Regions from separate parts of the Acidovorax sp. FG42 genome, predicted to be linked through region 4. Evidence: predicted binding sites of a transcription regulator. Region 4 holds the regulator's gene; each other region holds the start of a gene.

Region 1 (4,206 bases), on a different contig from region 4:
AGTTTTGGCGTGGCACTGTCGCTGGGCTCGGGCTCGTTCCCACCGCGCTTCAAGGGGCTGGCCATGGGCATCGTGGGCGCAGGCAATGTGGGCACGGCGGTAGCCGCACTGCTGGCGCCCGCTCTGGCCCAGAAGTTTGGCTGGCAGGCGGTGTATGGCTTTGCCGCCGTGAGCGTGGCTGTGCCCGCCGTGGTGATGGCGGTGTATGCCAAGGAGCCACCCGACCTCGCTCCCCACGCAACGTTCCGCGAGCACATTGCCTGCCTGTTCGAGAAAGACGGCTGGGCGTTCAGCCTGATCTACGCCGTGACGTTTGGCGGCTTCATCGGCCTGACGGCCTTTTTGCCCAGCTACTTCTACGACCAGTTCGGCGTGAGCAAGGTGCAGGCGGGGCAGCTGACGATGCTGGCGGCCTTTCTGGGTGCGGCACTGCGGGTGATGGGCGGCTGGCTGTCGGACCACTGGGGCGGCGTCAACACGCTCACGGGTGTGCTGGCCATCACCGCCGTGAGCATGGTGCTGTGTGGCCTGGCCGAGAACTCGCTGCCGGTGACGATGCTGCTGTTTTTGGTGTGTTTTGCCGCACTGGGCGCGGGCAACGGCGCGCTGTTCCAGCTGGTACCGCTGCGCTGGCCGCTGTCCACGGCGGTGGCGGGCTCGATGATTGGTGAGATCGGCGCGCTCGGCGGCGGCCTCATCCCCAACGGCATGGGCTTTTCACGCCAGTACACAGGCACCTATCTGTGGGGCTTCGTGGGCATTGCGGCGTGTGCCGCTGCCATGCTGGTGTTGTTGCGGGTGATGCAGATCCGCTGGACCCGCACGTGGGCAGAGAAGGGTGGACGTGCGCGCAGCGCATGACCGGCGTAGCCGTTAGGGCGCGGCAGCACCTTGCCGCATTTCAAGCCAAATAGGCGCCCAGCGCAATTTACTCATACCTTAATAGCTATATTTCTAATAGCAAATCAATCGCCTCACCTCGGCAGAAACAGCAGCCAGTACATCAGCAACAGGTTCACCAGCACGCTCACCGCCAGCGCGATCTTCCACAGCGCCGTGGCATCGCGCTGCATCAGCGGCTGCGGGCCGGGGGCAGACAAAGGGCGTGACGCACCCCGTTCCAGCGCCAGCAGCAACTCCTCGGCAGTTTCAAAGCGCTGCGTGCGCTGGCGGGCCACGGCCTTCAATGCGATCTGGTCCAGCCAGATGGGCACGCTGGGGTGGTGGCGGCTGGGCGCCACCGGGTCGCGGTGGTAGCGGCCCAGCTGGTACTGCACCACCTCGCCATAGGGCAGGCGCCCGTGGCTCAGCAGCTGGTACAGCGTGACACCCAGCGCAAACAGGTCGCTGCCCGCGTCGGGCAACTGGCCGGCCGGGTCGCCGTTCTTCTCGTAGCCGGGCCACTGCTCGGGGTTCATGTAGCTGGGGGTGCCTGCGTGCAGGCGGCGCGTGGCCTCGGGCTCGCGGCCTGACAGGGCCACGCCCAGGTCCAGCACCCGCAGCACGCCGTCGTCGCCCAGGTGCAGGTTGTCGGGCTTGATGTCGCGGTGCACCACCCCTTGCCGGTGCAGCCAGCCCAGCACCTGCGCCGCCTGCATCACCACCGACACGACCTGGGGCACACCCAGGTACTGGCGGGCACGCAGGCGCTGGCCCAGTGTCTGCCCCGCATGCCAGTCATAGAGCAGATAAAACGCACTGGCGCCAGGGCTTGCACCGCCCTGCTCTGGCGGCCAGGTGTTCAGGCGCGCAAGGTGCACCGCCGCATGGCCGGACTGCATGCGCCGGGCCACCCAGGCCTCATGCGCCAAAGTGGCGCGCTCCTGCGCATCGTGCGCGCGGGCGGGCACCAGCGTCTTGAGCGCGTACAGCCGCTGTGTGGCCGGGTCGCGCACCTGGTAGATGCGGTGCACGCCGCTGTCGGCCACCAGCGCGGTCACCACCAGGCCATCCACCGGGTCGCCCACCTTGAGCAGTGGCAGCACAGGCAACTGCAGGGCACGGCGGGACTCGTCCTGCAGGGTGGCCTCCAGCGCCCCCTGCACCCGCACCACCAGTGCGGTGACGTTGTCGGTGCTGCCCCGGCGCAGGGCTGCGCGCGTGATCTCGTCGCTCAGTGCCTGGGCGCTCGCGTCCACTCCAAGAAGCTGGCGCAGCTCGCGCTCGGGCAGGCTGCCGTGCACGCCGTCGGAGATGAGCACCAGCAGGTCGCCGCTGTGCAGTTCGCCCTGGCTGTAGTCCACCACCACATGGTCGTCCAGGCCCATGGCGCGGGTGAGCTGGTGCGCAAAGTCGCGCTGCGCCATCACGTGGTCGGTCGTCAGCAGCTGCAGCCGGCCGCCCCGCAGCAGATAGGCGCGCGTGTCACCCACATGGGCCAGCGTGTACGACTGGCCGCGCAGCACGATGGCGGTGAGCGTGGTCAGGCCCACGGCGGGCTGGCGGCGCCGGTTCATCGACGCGAGCCAGCCGTTGTGCGCGCTCAGGATGCGGTCCAGCGCCACGGTGGTGTCCCAGGTGTCGGGCGTGGCGAAGTAGTCGTTCACCAGCGTGTTCACCGTGGTCTGGGCGGCTTCGCGCCCGTTGCCTCCGGTGCTCACGCCATCGGCAATGGCAGCGATGGCGCCACGTTCGCGGTCGCGCCCCTGCCCCTGCAACAGGGCGGCAAAGTCTTCATTGACTTCATTGCGCCCGGCCTGCGAGGTGTGGCCGATGTCCAGTTCAAAACTCATGCACCAGCTCCATGCAGGTTCCATGCCCAAGCTGGTGCATGCACGCACCGCGGCGCGCAGCCCGGTCCACGGCTGCCGCCCCCAAGCGCGTGCTGCGTAAGGCGGGCCCCTGTGCTGTCACCCCAGATCAGTGCACAAACTCTGGCACGGGCATTGCTTACCCAAAGCAACGGCCCCACGGGGCCACGCAATTCAGCGGTGCAACGGCGCACCAAGGGGTTGTATGGACGAAGGCGTCCCCACATGCGGTTTCGATGGAAGGTCGGAGCTGCATCGTGTGGACGCCTTTTTTGTTTTTGGCATCGCCCAGGCGATGGAACCGACGGAGTCACGATGAAAAAGCTCAAACTGGTGATGGTGGGGAACGGCATGGCCGGTGTGCGCACGCTGGAAGAGCTGCTCAAGATTGCCCCCGATCTGTATGACATCACGGTCTTCGGGGCCGAGCCGCACCCCAACTACAACCGCATTCTGCTGTCGCCCGTGCTGGCGGGCGAGCAGACGATTGACGAGATCATCCTCAACGACTGGCAGTGGTACGCCGACAACCACATCACGCTGCACACCGGCTTCACCGTGACCGATGTGGACCGCGTACGCCGCGTGGTCACCGCCACCAGCAAAGACGGTGATGTGATCACCGCCGAGTACGACCGCCTCATCATGGCCACGGGCTCCAACCCCTTCATCCTGCCCGTGCCCGGCAAAGACCTCCAGGGCGTGCTGGCCTACCGCGACATTGCCGACACACAGGCCATGATCGACGCAGCCGCCACATACAAGCACGCCGTCGTCATCGGCGGCGGCCTGCTGGGCCTGGAGGCTGCCAACGGCCTCATGAAGCGCGGCATGACCGTGAGCGTGGTGCACGTGATGCCCTCGCTGATGGAGCGCCAGCTCGATGACGTGGCGGGCAAGATGCTGCAGAAGTCGCTGGAAGACCGTGGCATGCGCTTTTTGATGGGTGCGCAGACCCAGGAGCTGGTGGGCAATGCCGAAGGCCGGGTGGCCAGCGTCAAGTTCAAGGACGGCACCGAAGTGCCTGCCGACCTGGTGGTGATGGCCGTGGGCATCCGCCCCAACACGCAGCTCGCCGAAAAGATGCGCCTGCACGTGAACCGCGGCATTGTCGTGAGCGACACGCTGCAGACCACCACCGACGCCCGCATCTATGCCGTGGGCGAATGCGCGGCACACCGGGGCATTGCCTATGGCCTGGTGGCCCCGCTGTTCGAGCAGGGCAAAGTGCTGGCCAACCACCTGGCCGAGTTCGGCATTGGCCGCTACCAGGGCTCGCTCACCTCCACCAAGCTCAAGGTCACGGGCATCGACCTGTTCAGCGCAGGCGACTTTCAGGGTGGCGAGAACACCGAAGAGATCGTGATGAGCGACCCTTTTGGCGGCGTGTACAAAAAGCTGGTCATCAAAGACGACAAGCTGGTGGGCGCCTGCCTGTATGGCGACACCGTGGACG
Region 2 (4,206 bases), on a different contig from region 4:
GCGCCACAGGTAGTAGAAGGTGTCTTCGTAACCGGGCTGGATGTAGCGGTCCGTCACGCCCAGCTTGCGCGTGAGGTGGCGCACAAAACGCTCGGCGTCGGCGCTGGTGTAGTGCGAGGGGTTGCGCTCGTCGGCGAACAGCGCGGGGTTCTGCCACGCGGGCTGGCCGTCGGCGCGCCAGCAGATCGACAGCGCCCAGCGCGGCAGCTGCTCGCCCGGGTACCACTTGCCCTGGCCAAAATGCAGAAAGCCGCCCTGTCCATATTCGGCACGCAGCTTGTGCGTGAGTTCGGTGGCAAGGCCGCGTTTGGTGGGGCCCAGCGCGTCGGTGTTCCACTCGGGCGCGTCGCGGTCGTCTACGGCCACAAAGGTGGGCTCGCCGCCCATCGTCAGCCGCACGTCGCCCGCCACCAGGTCGGCGTCCACCTGCTCGCCCAGCGCCAGCACAGCCTGCCACTGGTCTTCGGTGTAGGGCTTGGTCACGCGGGGCGATTCAAAGATGCGCGTCACGCGCATATCATGGCTGAACTCCACCTCGGCCTTGTCCACGCCGCCTTCAATCGGCGCGGCGCCCGAGGGCTGGGGTGTGCAAGCGAGCGGGATATGGCCCTCGCCCGCCATCAGGCCGCTGGTGGCATCCAGGCCGATCCAGCCTGCGCCGGGCAGGTAGACCTCGCACCAGGCGTGCAGGTCGGTGAAGTCGTGGTCGGTGCCGCTGGGGCCATCGAGCGCCTTCACGTCGGGGGTCAGCTGGATCAGGTAGCCCGACACAAACCGCGCCGCCAGCCCCAGGTGGCGTAGCAGCTGCACCAGCAGCCAGCCCGAGTCGCGGCACGAGCCGCTGGCTTTTTGCAGCGTTTCCTCGGGTGTCTGCACGCCGGGCTCCAGGCGGATCAGGTAGCGGATGTCTTGCGAGACCTGCTGGTTGAGCTTGACCAGGAAATCGATGGTGCGCTGCTTGCTGCGGTCCACCTTGTCCAGATAGGCCTGCACCAGCGGTGTCATTGGGTCGGTGGCCAGGTAGGGCGCCAGCTCCTGCTGCACATCGCTGCTGTACTTGAACGGGATGTTCTCGGCCTCGGGCTCCAGGAAGAAGTCGAAGGGGTTGTACACCGCCATCTCCACCACCAGGTCCACCGTGACCTTGAACTCGCGCGTCTTCTCGGGGAAGACCAGCCGCGCCTGGTAGTTGGCAAACGGGTCCTGCTGCCAGTTGATGAAGTGCTGTGCAGGCTCGACCTTGAGCGAATACGAAATGACGTTGCTGCGGCAGTGGGGCGCGGGCCGCAATCGGATGGTCTGTGGCCCGAGGCCGACCAGCCGGTCGTATTGGTAATGCGTGACGTGGTGGAGCGCGGCGTGGATGGGCATATGCAGGCCATGCTAGCAAGTCCCGAGCCATCGCGGGCAACTATTCCGGGGGCGGTGACAAGCGGTCATCGGCTGTTCACAATGTGCGGTCCGTGCCCCGCTGCTGGGGCTGTCTCTCTTTGGCTTATCGCGCACCAACTTGGTGATGCCCTGATTCACCCATGTCCCATTCCCCCCAACTACTGCTCCTGCCGGGCCTGGCCGCTGATGAACGCATGTGGCGCGGCGTTCTGCCGCTGCTGCCCGCCGCGCTGCGCCCCGAGGTCGCCACCGCCCACCAGGATGTGAACCTGCACCGCATCGAAGACTTTGCCGCACGCCTGCTGGCACAACACGCGGGGCCGCTGGTGCTGGCGGGCGCGTCGATGGGCGGCATGATCGCCATGGAGGCCGCGCGCCAGGCGCCGCAGCGTGTCGCAGGGCTGGCGCTGCTGGGCACCACCGCGCGGCCCGAGACGCCCGACATGCGCGCCCTGCGCGAGGGCGCCATCGAGCTGTTTGAACAGGGCCGCATGCGCGAGGTCATCGAGCCCAACGTGGCCCTGGCCTTCCACCCCGTGAATGCCGCCAACACGGACCTAGTGCAGGCCTACCTGGACTTTGTGCTGGACGCGGGCCCCGACCACCTGGTGCGCCAAAACCGCGCCGTGATCCATCGGCCCGATGCGCGGGTGCATCTGCCGCAGGTGGCCAGCCCCGTGCTGGTGGTGTGTGGCGCGGCCGACCAGCTCACACCGCCCGAATGTTCTGCAGAGATTGCGGCGCTGGTGCCCGGCGCCGAACACCACCTGCTGCCCGACAGCGGCCACATGCTGACCATGGAGCAGCCCGAGGTGGTGACCCGCCTGCTGGTGCAGTGGCTGGGCCGCAACGGGTGGATTTGATCCGGGTTCTGAGGCCTTTTTGGCCCCTGCCGCGCGATGGGTAAGCGCTGATAGCTATGAAATTAGTAGCTAATCAAAACTCCAGGTTGTCAATCAGCCGTGTGCTGCCCAGCCGCGCGGCGCCCAGTGCCACCAGCGTGCCCGCCGCATCGCTGGCTGTGGCGGGCAACAGGTCGGCGCGGCGGCGCACGGTGAGGTAGTCAGGCGCCCAGCCGCGTGCGCGCAGGGCGTCCAGGGCCAATGTCTCCAGCAGGTTGCGGTCGCTCGGGGCGGTGCCCAGCCACTGCTGCGCGAGCCGCTGCAAAGCTTGCGACAGGGCCACGGCCTCTTGCCGCTCTTCCAGGCCCAGGTAGCCATTGCGCGAACTCAGCGCCAGACCATCGGCCGCCCGGCAGGTCTCGCCCGCCACGATCTCGATGGGCAGCGCAAACTGCCGCACCATGTGGCGGATCACCATGAGCTGCTGGTAGTCCTTCTTGCCAAACACGGCCGTGCCGCCCGTGGCGCCCAGCACGCAGGCAAACAGCTTCATCACCACCGTGCTCACGCCCACAAAAAAGCCGGGGCGAAAGTTCCCCTCCAGCATGTCGGCGAGCTGCGGGTCGGGGTGCACCTTGAAGGTCTGGGGCTCGGGATACAGGTCCGTCTCGCGCGGGGCAAACAGCACATCGCAACCAGCGGCCTGCAGCTGTGCACAGTCGGCCTCCCAGGTGCGGGGGTAGCTGTCAAAGTCCTCGTGCGGCAAGAACTGCAGGCGGTTCACAAAGATGCTGGCCACGGTCACATCGCCCAGGGGTTGGGCCTGGCGCACCAAGGCAATGTGCCCATCGTGCAGGTTGCCCATGGTGGGCACAAAGGCGGGGCGGCGGTAGGGGGCCAGGGCCTGGCGCAGGTCGGCAATGGAGCGGGCGATCAGCATGGGTTCGGAGGGGTCAGAGAAAGGAAGGAAAAGGGCTTACCAGGCGTGTACAGCGTTGTCCGGGAAACGCCCTTGTTTCACGGCCTGCACATACGCCTCCATGGCGCCGCGCACGCTGCCCGCGTCCTGCATGAAGTTGTGGACGAACTTCGGCATCTTCCCGAGGTTCATGCCCAGCATGTCGTGCAACACCAGCACCTGCCCGGCCGTGCCGTTGCCCGCGCCGATGCCAATGGTGTGGCAGTGCGGCAGCTCGGCTGTCAGGTCGGCGGCCAGCACGGCGGGCACCATCTCCAGCACCAGCATGGCGGCGCCTGCGTCCTGCAGTTCATGCGCTTCTTTGCGTAGGGTGCGGGCGGCGTCGTCGGTCTTGCCCTGCACGCGGTAGCCGCCCAGCGCGTGCACCGTCTGTGGCGTGAGGCCCAGGTGGGCACACACCGGCACGCCGCGCTGCACCAGAAATTCCACTGTGGGCGCGGTCCAGCCACCACCTTCGAGCTTGACCATGTGCGCCCCCGCCTGCATCAGCACACAGGCACTGCGCAGTGCCTGCTCGCGGCTTTCGGCGTAGGTGCCATAGGGCAGGTCGGCCACCAGCCAGGCGGTGCCCTGCACGCGATGCAGGCCGCGCGCCACGCTGGCCGTGTGGTAGGCCATGGTGTCCAGCGTCACTCCCACCGTGCTGGGCAGGCCCTGGCACACCATGCCCAGCGAGTCACCCACCAAAATGCATTCCACCCCCGCCGCATCGGCCACGGCCGCAAAGGTGGCGTCGTAGGCGGTCAGCATGGTGATCTTCTCGCCCGCTGCGCGCATCTGCGCCAGGCGCGGCAGGCTCACAGGGCGGCGCTGGGGCAGGGGCGATGCAGGCGGCAGCGTGCCGTAGGGCGTGGCAGAAACAGGGCTGGTGGCGGTCATGGAGCGCGGTGGGGCCAAAAAATTGCCGCGAGTCTATGCGACCAATACTGGGTGTACTTATTGGTTTCCTGCGCGGGCAGGGTGGGCCTGCGCTGGCACAGTGGCCTTTGCGTT
Region 3 (4,206 bases), on a different contig from region 4:
CGGATCGCGCTGGCGGTGCGCTCCAGTCTGCTGGTGCGCAAGGGCGTGGCGGCGGGCATTGGGCTGGGCGAGATGCCGGTGTGGATGGGCGAGCGCGAAGGCCTGGTGCGTATCTGGCCCGAGCGCCGCCGGGCGAACGACTACGAGGTCTGGCAGGTGATGCACCCCGACCTGCAACGCACCGCCCGGGTGCGCGCCACCGCAGAGTTTTTGTCCGAGGCGTTCCAGATCGGGTAGCACCCTCACCGATGGAGTCAGCCCTTCGCGTATTGGCCTGCGAGCGACGTCCAGTGCGGCTCCAGCATCCTGTGCCCCATACTCTGGCGCACATCTTTGCCACTGCAACGAACCATGTCACACACCATTCACCACCAGGAGCAGGACGCCAAAGGCGCGTTCTACATCACGCACGACGGCCAGCGCCTGGCCGAGATGACCTACAGCCGCACCAACGCCACGATGATCATCGTCGACCACACCGAGGTGGACCCGTCGCTCAGCGGCCAGGGTGTGGGGCGCGCGCTGCTCGGGGCGCTGGTGGAGTGGGCACGGACAACAGGCACCAAGGTGGTCCCGCTGTGCCCGTTTGCCAAGGCACAGTTCGGCAAGGACGCGTCTATCCGCGACGTGCTGGCCTGACGGGCCTGTGGACGATGCGGCCGCCGGACCTAGTTCCGCAGGGACCAGCAAACAATTCGAGCGCCCCAACCCGCGCCCGTCGAGATCGCAAAGAGCCGCTAAAACAAGCTGCCCTGCCCGCGCAGCAGCCCCGGCCTGAACTGGCCCAGGTCCAGGCCCTCACGCTCGCGGTTGAGCCCCAGGCGACGGCAGGTGTTGGCAAAGCGCTGGCGCAGCAAATCGGCCCACAGCCCGCTGCCCTTCATGCGCGTGGCGAAGTCGCTGTCATAGGTCTTGCCGGCAGCGCGCTGCGCATCGGTGAGGTGGTGCAGGTCTTGCACCCGTGCCATGACGCGCGCTGCACGCTGCGGGTAATGCACCGTGAGCCATTCCCGAAACAGCGCATCCAGCTCCCAGGGTAGGCGCAGCACGGTGTAGAAGGCGGTGCGCGCACCGGCGTCGCGCGCGGCCTCCAGTACCTGCTCCATGTCTTCGGTGATGAAGGGAATCTGCGGCGCCACGCTCACGCCCACCGGCACTCCCGCCTCGGCCAGGGCACGTATGGTGCGCAGCCGCCGGTGGGGTGCGGCAGCACGGGGCTCCATGCGGCGGGCCAGTGTGGCGTCTAGCGTGGTGATGGTGACGTACACCGCCGCCAGGCGCTGTGCGGCCAGCGGGGCGAGCAGGTCCAGGTCGCGCTCCACTCCGCTGGATTTGGTGATCAGCGAAAACGGGTGGCGCGCCTCGCGCATCACTTCGATCACGCTGCGCGTGAGCTTCAGGTCGCGCTCTACAGGCTGGTAGCAGTCGGTGGCCGAGCCGATATTGAGCAGGCGCGGCACATAGCGTGGCTGCGCAAGCTCCTGGCGCAGCACCTGCGCAATGTTGTGCTTGGCCACGATCTGCGTCTCAAAGTCGAGCCCGGGGGAGAAATTGAGGTAGCTGTGCGTGGGCCGCGCGTAGCAGTAGATGCAGCCATGCTCGCAGCCCCGGTAGGGATTGACCGATAGCTCAAAGAAGATGTCGGGCGAGTCGTTGGCGCACAGGGCACTGCGCGCGGTCTCGAAATGCACGCGGGTGACGGGCGAAGGACGGATGTCGCCTTCCCCGTCTTCGCATGCAGCAAGCCCGCCCGGCGCCCCGGAGCCCCATTCATCTTCGCCCTCCTGGCATCCGTCGACCGTGACCAAATCCTGCGCATTGCCAGTTGCCCTGACATGGCTCCACCCATCATCTGCGGGCTCCCGCTGGTCTTTGGCAAACCGGTGCGCCATGGCCGTCGCCGCCCCTCGGCCGCGAATGGCTTGCAGCGGGACGCGGATTTCCTGCGGCTGCTCGGGCAGGTCGTCTTCAGGAGGGGGTAAGAGGCCCATAGCGAGCGGGGGTGGAGTCGGCGCTAAAAAACTGTTTATTTATACAGTATTTTGAGCCTCCATTCTTCCATCACACCATCAAGCCCCAAATCAGTGCAAAACCTTGCACCAACTCTTGGCGCGCTTCTTGCTTCAACTTGGTGCAAATCTGTGGCGTCTCACGAAAACGCACCAGAGTCGATCAATCACTATCGCGAGGACGTTATGGAAGCACTCAAACAGGGCACAGATGCCTTGTTCATCTTGCTCGGGGCGATCATGGTGTTGGCCATGCACGCCGGGTTTGCGTTTCTGGAGCTGGGCACGGTTCGCAAAAAGAACCAGGTGAATGCGCTGGTCAAGATCCTGGTGGACTTTTCGGTGTCCACGGTCGTCTATTTCGTCGTCGGTTACACCGTGGCCTACGGCACGCATTTTTTTGTTGGCGCAGAGTCGCTGGTGCAGCTCAGCGGGTATGCGCTGGTCAAGTTCTTCTTCCTGCTCACGTTCGCAGCCGCCATTCCGGCCATCGTGTCGGGCGGCATTGCAGAGCGCGCCAAGTTCTGGCCGCAACTGATGGCAACGGCAGTCATTGTCGGTTTTGTGTACCCGTTTTTTGAGGGCATCGCCTGGAACCAGCATTTTGGTGTGCAGGGCTGGATCAAGGCCGTGACGGGGGAGGAGTTTCACGACTTTGCGGGCTCGGTGGTGGTGCACGCCATGGGCGGCTGGATTGCCCTGCCAGCGGTGATCCTGCTGGGCTCCCGCGCCAACCGCTACCGCAAGGACGGCGCGATCTCGGCCCACCCGCCATCGAACATTCCCTTCCTGGCGCTGGGCGCCTGGATCTTGGTGGTGGGCTGGTTCGGCTTCAATGTAATGAGCGCGCAGTCCGTGGACAAGCTCTCGGGACTGGTCGCCGTGAACTCGCTGATGGCGATGGTGGGCGGTACGCTCGCCGCCCTGGTGCTGGGCAAGAACGACCCCGGCTTTGTGCACAACGGCCCGCTCGCAGGTCTGGTGGCCGTGTGTGCGGGATCGGACCTCATGCACCCGCTGGGTGCGCTGGTGGTGGGCGCAGTGGCCGGGGCCATCTTTGTGCTGATGTTCACCCTGACCCAGAACAAATGGAAGATCGACGACGTGCTGGGCGTGTGGCCGCTGCACGGCTTGTGCGGCACCTGGGGCGGGCTGGCTGCGGGCCTCTTTGGCAGCAAGGCATTGGGCGGTCTGGGCGGGGTGAGCCTGTCGGCCCAGCTCATCGGCACGGGCCTGGGCGTGGTGTGGGCCCTGATCGGCGGCGTGGTGGTATACGGCATCCTCAAGCAGACGGTGGGCATCCGGCTGACGCAGGAAGAAGAGTTCGACGGCGCCGACCTGAGCATCCACAAGATCAGCGCCACACCCGACCGCGAAGTGAGCTGGTAACCCAACACCTGGCGACGGCCTCGGACCGGCGAGGGACCCGGTGCAGGGCCAGATGCGGGCCCAAGCCTTCGCCTTGGCGCGCTGTCTGACAGCGGATGGACCGGCGCGCAGCTATACCTGAGCCCTGCGCCCCAGCGGCTCCACGGTCACAATCGCGCCATGCTGTCTTCGCCCCCCTTGTCCCTCACCCCGCCCCAGTCAACCCGCCCCGGCTGGCCGCGCTGGGTCGTGCTGCTGGTCGCCATGGCCCTCGCGGGCTGCGCGGGCCTGCCCAAGGAGGTGGACCGCCCGGTGTCGGTTGCTCTGGCTGCCCCCGGCGATACCCCGCTGGGGCAGCTCGTCGCAGCACGCAGGGCCGCCGAGGGGGCACGGCATGCCTCAGGGTTTGCACTGCTCAGCGGCCCACAGGCCGCCTACAGCAGCCGCCTGGCCCTGGTCGACGCCGCCCAGAAAACCCTGGACCTTCAGTACTACGCCATCCATGCAGACGCCAGCAGCGAGCGCCTGCTGCTCAGCGTGATGGCCGCGGCACAGCGTGGTGTGCGGGTGCGCGTGTTGCTGGACGACTTTCACAGCACCGGGCGCGACGCGCAGGTGATGCGGCTGGCGTTTGTGCCCAACATTGAGATGCGGATGTTCAACCCCGTGACCGGTGCCCGGGGGTCGCCCATCGGCCGCATGCTGAGCCTGCTGGGCGACTTCTCGCGCGTGCAGCAGCGCATGCACAACAAGCTGTTCATTGCCGACAACGCCATGGCCGTCACCGGGGGACGCAACCTGGGCGATGCCTACTTCGGTAACGCCGATT
Region 4 (4,206 bases):
TGACCAAGGGCACCATCGTGCTGCGCGGCGCGCGGCTGGATGTGCGCCAGGACGCCGACGGCTACCAGTACGGCGTGGTCACGGCCGAGGCAGGCAAACGGGCGTTCTTCCGACAGAAGCGCGACACCGTGGCCGGAGCGCCTGACGAGTTCATCGAAGGCGAAAGCGAAGTCATCGAATACGACGGCAAGGCCGACAACGTGCGCTTCATCACCCGCGCCGAACTGCGCCGCTACCGTGGATCGGTACTGAACGACGAGATCACCGGCGCCGTGATCGTCTACAACAACCTCACCGACGTGTTCACCGTCGATGGCCAGAAGGCGCCTGCGTCTTCGGCTGCGGCCGGCGACACCCCTGCGCCCGGTGGCCGTGTGCGTGCCGTGCTGGCACCCAAGGACCCGCCGCCCGGCGCTGCAGCCCCCGCCAAGGCGCCCGAGTCGCCCGCACCGGCGCTGCGCCCCAGCAACACCCTTGGCGGCGGCGCCAAGTGAGCGGGCCCGTGGTGAGTACTGGTCCCGAGACCCCGGCGACCCCTGCGAACAGCCGCCTGGGGCCCGATTCGCAGTCGGGCAGCCGCCTGGAGGTGCAGCACCTGGCCAAGTCCTATGGCAGCCGCAAGGTCGTCAAGGACGTGTCCCTGGAGGTGCAAAAAGGCGAAGTCGTGGGTTTGCTGGGCCCCAATGGCGCGGGCAAGACCACTTCGTTCTACATGATCGTGGGCCTGGTGCGCAGCGATGCGGGTGACATCCGTATCGACGGCCAGTCCGTGGCCCACATGCCCATCCATCGCCGGTCGCGCCTGGGGCTGTCGTACCTGCCGCAAGAAGCCTCCATCTTCCGCAAGCTCACCGTCGAAGAAAACGTGCGCGCCGTGCTGGAACTGCAGCGCGCCGATGACGGCCAGCCGCTGTCGCGCGATGCCATCGAAGAGCGCCTGACGGCCCTGCTGCAAGAGCTGCGCGTGGACCACCTGCGGGCTTCACCTGCACTGGCGCTGTCTGGCGGCGAGCGCCGCCGCGTCGAGATTGCGCGTGCCCTGGCCACCCAGCCGCGTTTCATCCTGCTGGACGAGCCCTTTGCGGGCATCGACCCCATCGCCGTGATCGAGATCCAGCGCATCATTGGCTTCTTGAAGGCGCGCGGCATCGGCGTGCTCATCACCGACCACAACGTGCGCGAGACCCTGGGCATTTGCGACCACGCCTTCATCATCAGCGACGGCCGTGTGCTGGCGCAGGGTACGCCGTCCGAGATCGTGGACAACGCCGAAGTACGCCGCGTGTACCTGGGCGAGCATTTCCGCATGTGATGAAGCCTGGACTGTCGCTGCGCGTCTCGCAGCACCTTGCATTGACCCCTCAGCTCCAGCAGTCCATCCGACTGCTGCAGTTGTCCACGCTCGAACTCTCGCAGGAAGTCGAGCAGATGCTCGACGAAAACCCGTTCCTCGAACGCAATGCGGACGAAGCCCCGCGCGAGGAATTTGGCCTGGAAGCCGCCGACACGCCCGCCCAGGCCGACGACTACAGCGCAGATGATGCTATGTTTTCAGGAGCTTCTGGCGCAAGCAGTACTGGCGCTGACAGCCAAAACGACGCTGAAATCTCCGGGGGGGGCTCGGACGAGCCCGACTGGAGCGGCGACGGCACCGTCGAGATGGCGCCCAACGATGCCGAGTGGGGCGGCGACGCCCCAGCGCGCACCCGCAACGACGCGGAAGGCGACGAGGCCGATGCCACCGAGCTGGCCCGATCGCACGAGTCGCTGACGGCCTTTTTGCACCGCCAGGCGCTGTCGCTGCGCCTGTCCGAAGTAGACACGGCCGCGCTGCGTTTTCTCATCGAATCGCTGAACGACGACGGCTACCTCGAAGAGCCGCTGGAAGAACTCGCCATCAGCCTCGCCGGGCCCGACGACCTGGAACAGATCGAAGAGCTGGTGCACCGCTTCACGGTGGCCCAGCGCCTGCTGCAAAGTCTGGAGCCTGTGGGCGTGGGCGCGCGCAATCTGTCCGAATGCCTGACGCTGCAGCTCGCGGCGTTGGCGGCCGACGAAGACAGCGACGCCGACCCCGAGACCGTGCAGACCGCTCTGCGCATCTGCCAGCAGCCGCTGGAGATGCTGGCGCGCCGGGACATCCGCCGCCTGACGCAGCTGTGCAGCGAAGGCGGCGTGGCTGGAGAAGAGCGCACCCGCGCTGCCATGGCACTCATCGCCCGCCTGGAACCACGCCCGGGCCGCAAGTTTGCCGACGTGGAGCGCAACATCATCGTGCCCGACGTCATCGTGCGCAAAGCCGGTCGCGCCAATGGCAGCGGCCAGCAGAACTTCATCGTGCAGCTCAACCCCGACGTGATGCCCCGCCTGCGCGTGCACGACATCTACGCAGGCGCCCTGCGCGGCCACAAGGGCGGCGAAGGCCACCAGGGCATGCAGCAGCGCCTGCAGGAGGCGCGCTGGTTCATCAAGAACATCCAGCAGCGCTTTGACACCATCCTGCGCGTCTCGCGCGCCATCGTCGAGCGGCAAAAGAACTTCTTCACCCACGGCGAACTGGCCATGCGCCCGCTGGTGCTGCGCGACATTGCCGACGAACTGGGCCTGCACGAGTCCACCATCAGCCGCGTCACCACCGCCAAGTACATGGCCACGCCGATCGGCACCTACGAGCTGAAGTATTTCTTTGGCTCGGGCCTGGGCACCGAAACGGGCGGCAACGCGTCCAGCACGGCGGTGCGCGCACTGATCAAGCAGTTCGTGTCGGCGGAGAACCCCGCCAAGCCGCTGTCCGACAGCCAGATCGCCGAGATGCTCAAGGAGCAGGGCATCGAATGCGCCCGCCGCACCGTGGCCAAGTACCGCGAGGCGCTCAAGATCGCGCCAGCGAATCTGCGCAAGGCGTTGTAGCCGCCTCGGCAGCTGGCGCACGGCGCGCCTGCGATGCCGTACCTTTTCTGTTGTTTCCGTATTACCTACCGCAGCCCACCATGGCCCGCATCGTCTTTGACCTCCCCGCGCACTTCGGCTTTGCCACCGAGCTGCAGATCTACATCAGCCACGTGAACCAGGGCGGGCACCTGGACAACGCGCAGTTGCTCAGCCTGGTGTCCGAAGCGCGCGTGCGCTTCTTCCAGTCGCTGGGCTACCCCGAGGCCGATGTGGGCGGCCTGTCCATCGTGGTGGGCGACATCGTGGCGCAGTACAAGTCCGAAGGCTTCCATGGCGAAACCATGCGGGTGGAGATGGCGCCCGCAGACTTCAACCGCTACGGCTTTGACTTGGTGTTCTGCATGACCGAAAAGGCCTCCGGCCGTGAAGTGGCGCGCGGCAAGATTGGCATCGTCTTCATCGGTAAGGCCAGCCGCAAGGTCGCCCCCATCCCGGACTCCATCCGCCAGCTGCTGCTGGCCTGCGCGGGAACGCCGGATTCCCACGCATTGTCTGAGCGCGTATCCTCCCCATTGACATGAACCAACTCCAACTTTTTCTCCCCTGCGCCGCAGGCGTCGAGGGCTTTCTGGCCGACGAGGTGCATGGCATCACCGGCCTCACGGGGCAAGACCTGCTGGTGGGCCGGGGTGGTGTGCTGCTGCGCGCCTCGTGGCGCCAGGCCATGCAGCTCAACCTGCACAGCCGCTTGGCCCAGCGCGTACTGGTGCAATTGGCCCACCGCCCGTACCGGTCTGAGAACGACCTCTACAACATGGCCAGCGATGTGGCCTGGGAGATCTGGTTCACCACGCGCCAGACCTTCAAGGTCGAAGTGACGGCCCAGCACAGCCCGCTGCAGAGCCTGAACTTCGCGGGCCTCAAGGTGAAAGACGCCGTGGCCGACCGCTTCCGCCACAAAAGCGGCGTGCGCCCCGATGTGAACACCCAGTGGCCCGACGTGCGCATCCACCTGCACCTGACCACCGACGAAGCCACGATCTACATCGACACCTCCGGCGAGCCGCTGTTCAAGCGCGGCTGGCGCGAAGACAAGGGCGACGCCCCGCTCAAGGAAACCCTGGCCGCCGCCATGATCGCCGCCAGCGGCTGGGACCCGCACGGCGACAACCCCCAGCCCCTGTACGACCCCTGCTGCGGCAGCGGCACCATCGTGGTCGAGGCTGCGCAGATCGCCTGCCGCATCCCGGCGGGCATGCTGCGTCGCTTCGCGTTTGAAAAGCTGCTGCCCTTCCAGGCGCACGTTTGGTCTGC

Evidence for each region. The regulator sigma-54, encoded in region 4, starts transcription at its own class of promoters, with help from an activator protein. The targets are predictions, from matches to a motif close to TGGCANGNAANCTGCTTT.
Region 1: nirB (nitrite reductase large subunit NirB) is a predicted target of sigma-54. The motif match lies at 2,875-2,892, and genes of this name have one in related genera.
Region 2: ACODSM_RS09505 (transglutaminase family protein) is a predicted target of sigma-54. The motif match lies at 1,384-1,401, and genes of this name have one in related genera.
Region 3: ACODSM_RS08675 (ammonium transporter) is a predicted target of sigma-54. The motif match lies at 2,108-2,125, and genes of this name have one in related genera.

The regions. Positions count from the first base shown of each region.
Region 1 is NZ_JBMDJM010000006.1:40,321-44,526, reverse strand. It holds gene ACODSM_RS08360 (MFS transporter) at 1-861, shown strand, start outside; gene ACODSM_RS08355 (bifunctional protein-serine/threonine kinase/phosphatase) at 975-2,732, opposite strand; gene nirB (nitrite reductase large subunit NirB) at 3,066-4,206, shown strand, end outside.
Region 2 is NZ_JBMDJM010000007.1:57,711-61,916, reverse strand. It holds gene ACODSM_RS09505 (transglutaminase family protein) at 1-1,371, opposite strand, end outside; gene ACODSM_RS09500 (alpha/beta fold hydrolase) at 1,533-2,255, shown strand; gene panC (pantoate--beta-alanine ligase) at 2,329-3,174, opposite strand; gene panB (3-methyl-2-oxobutanoate hydroxymethyltransferase) at 3,211-4,092, opposite strand.
Region 3 is NZ_JBMDJM010000006.1:115,304-119,509, reverse strand. It holds gene ACODSM_RS08690 (LysR family transcriptional regulator) at 1-237, shown strand, start outside; gene ACODSM_RS08685 (GNAT family N-acetyltransferase) at 352-639, shown strand; gene ACODSM_RS08680 (PA0069 family radical SAM protein) at 738-1,991, opposite strand; gene ACODSM_RS08675 (ammonium transporter) at 2,196-3,398, shown strand; gene ACODSM_RS08670 (phospholipase D family protein) at 3,558-4,206, shown strand, end outside.
Region 4 is NZ_JBMDJM010000004.1:19,081-23,286, forward strand. It holds gene lptA (lipopolysaccharide transport periplasmic protein LptA) at 1-494, shown strand, start outside; gene lptB (LPS export ABC transporter ATP-binding protein) at 551-1,312, shown strand; gene ACODSM_RS05920 (RNA polymerase factor sigma-54) at 1,312-2,910, shown strand; gene ACODSM_RS05925 (acyl-CoA thioesterase) at 2,991-3,473, shown strand; gene ACODSM_RS05930 (THUMP domain-containing class I SAM-dependent RNA methyltransferase) at 3,470-4,206, shown strand, end outside.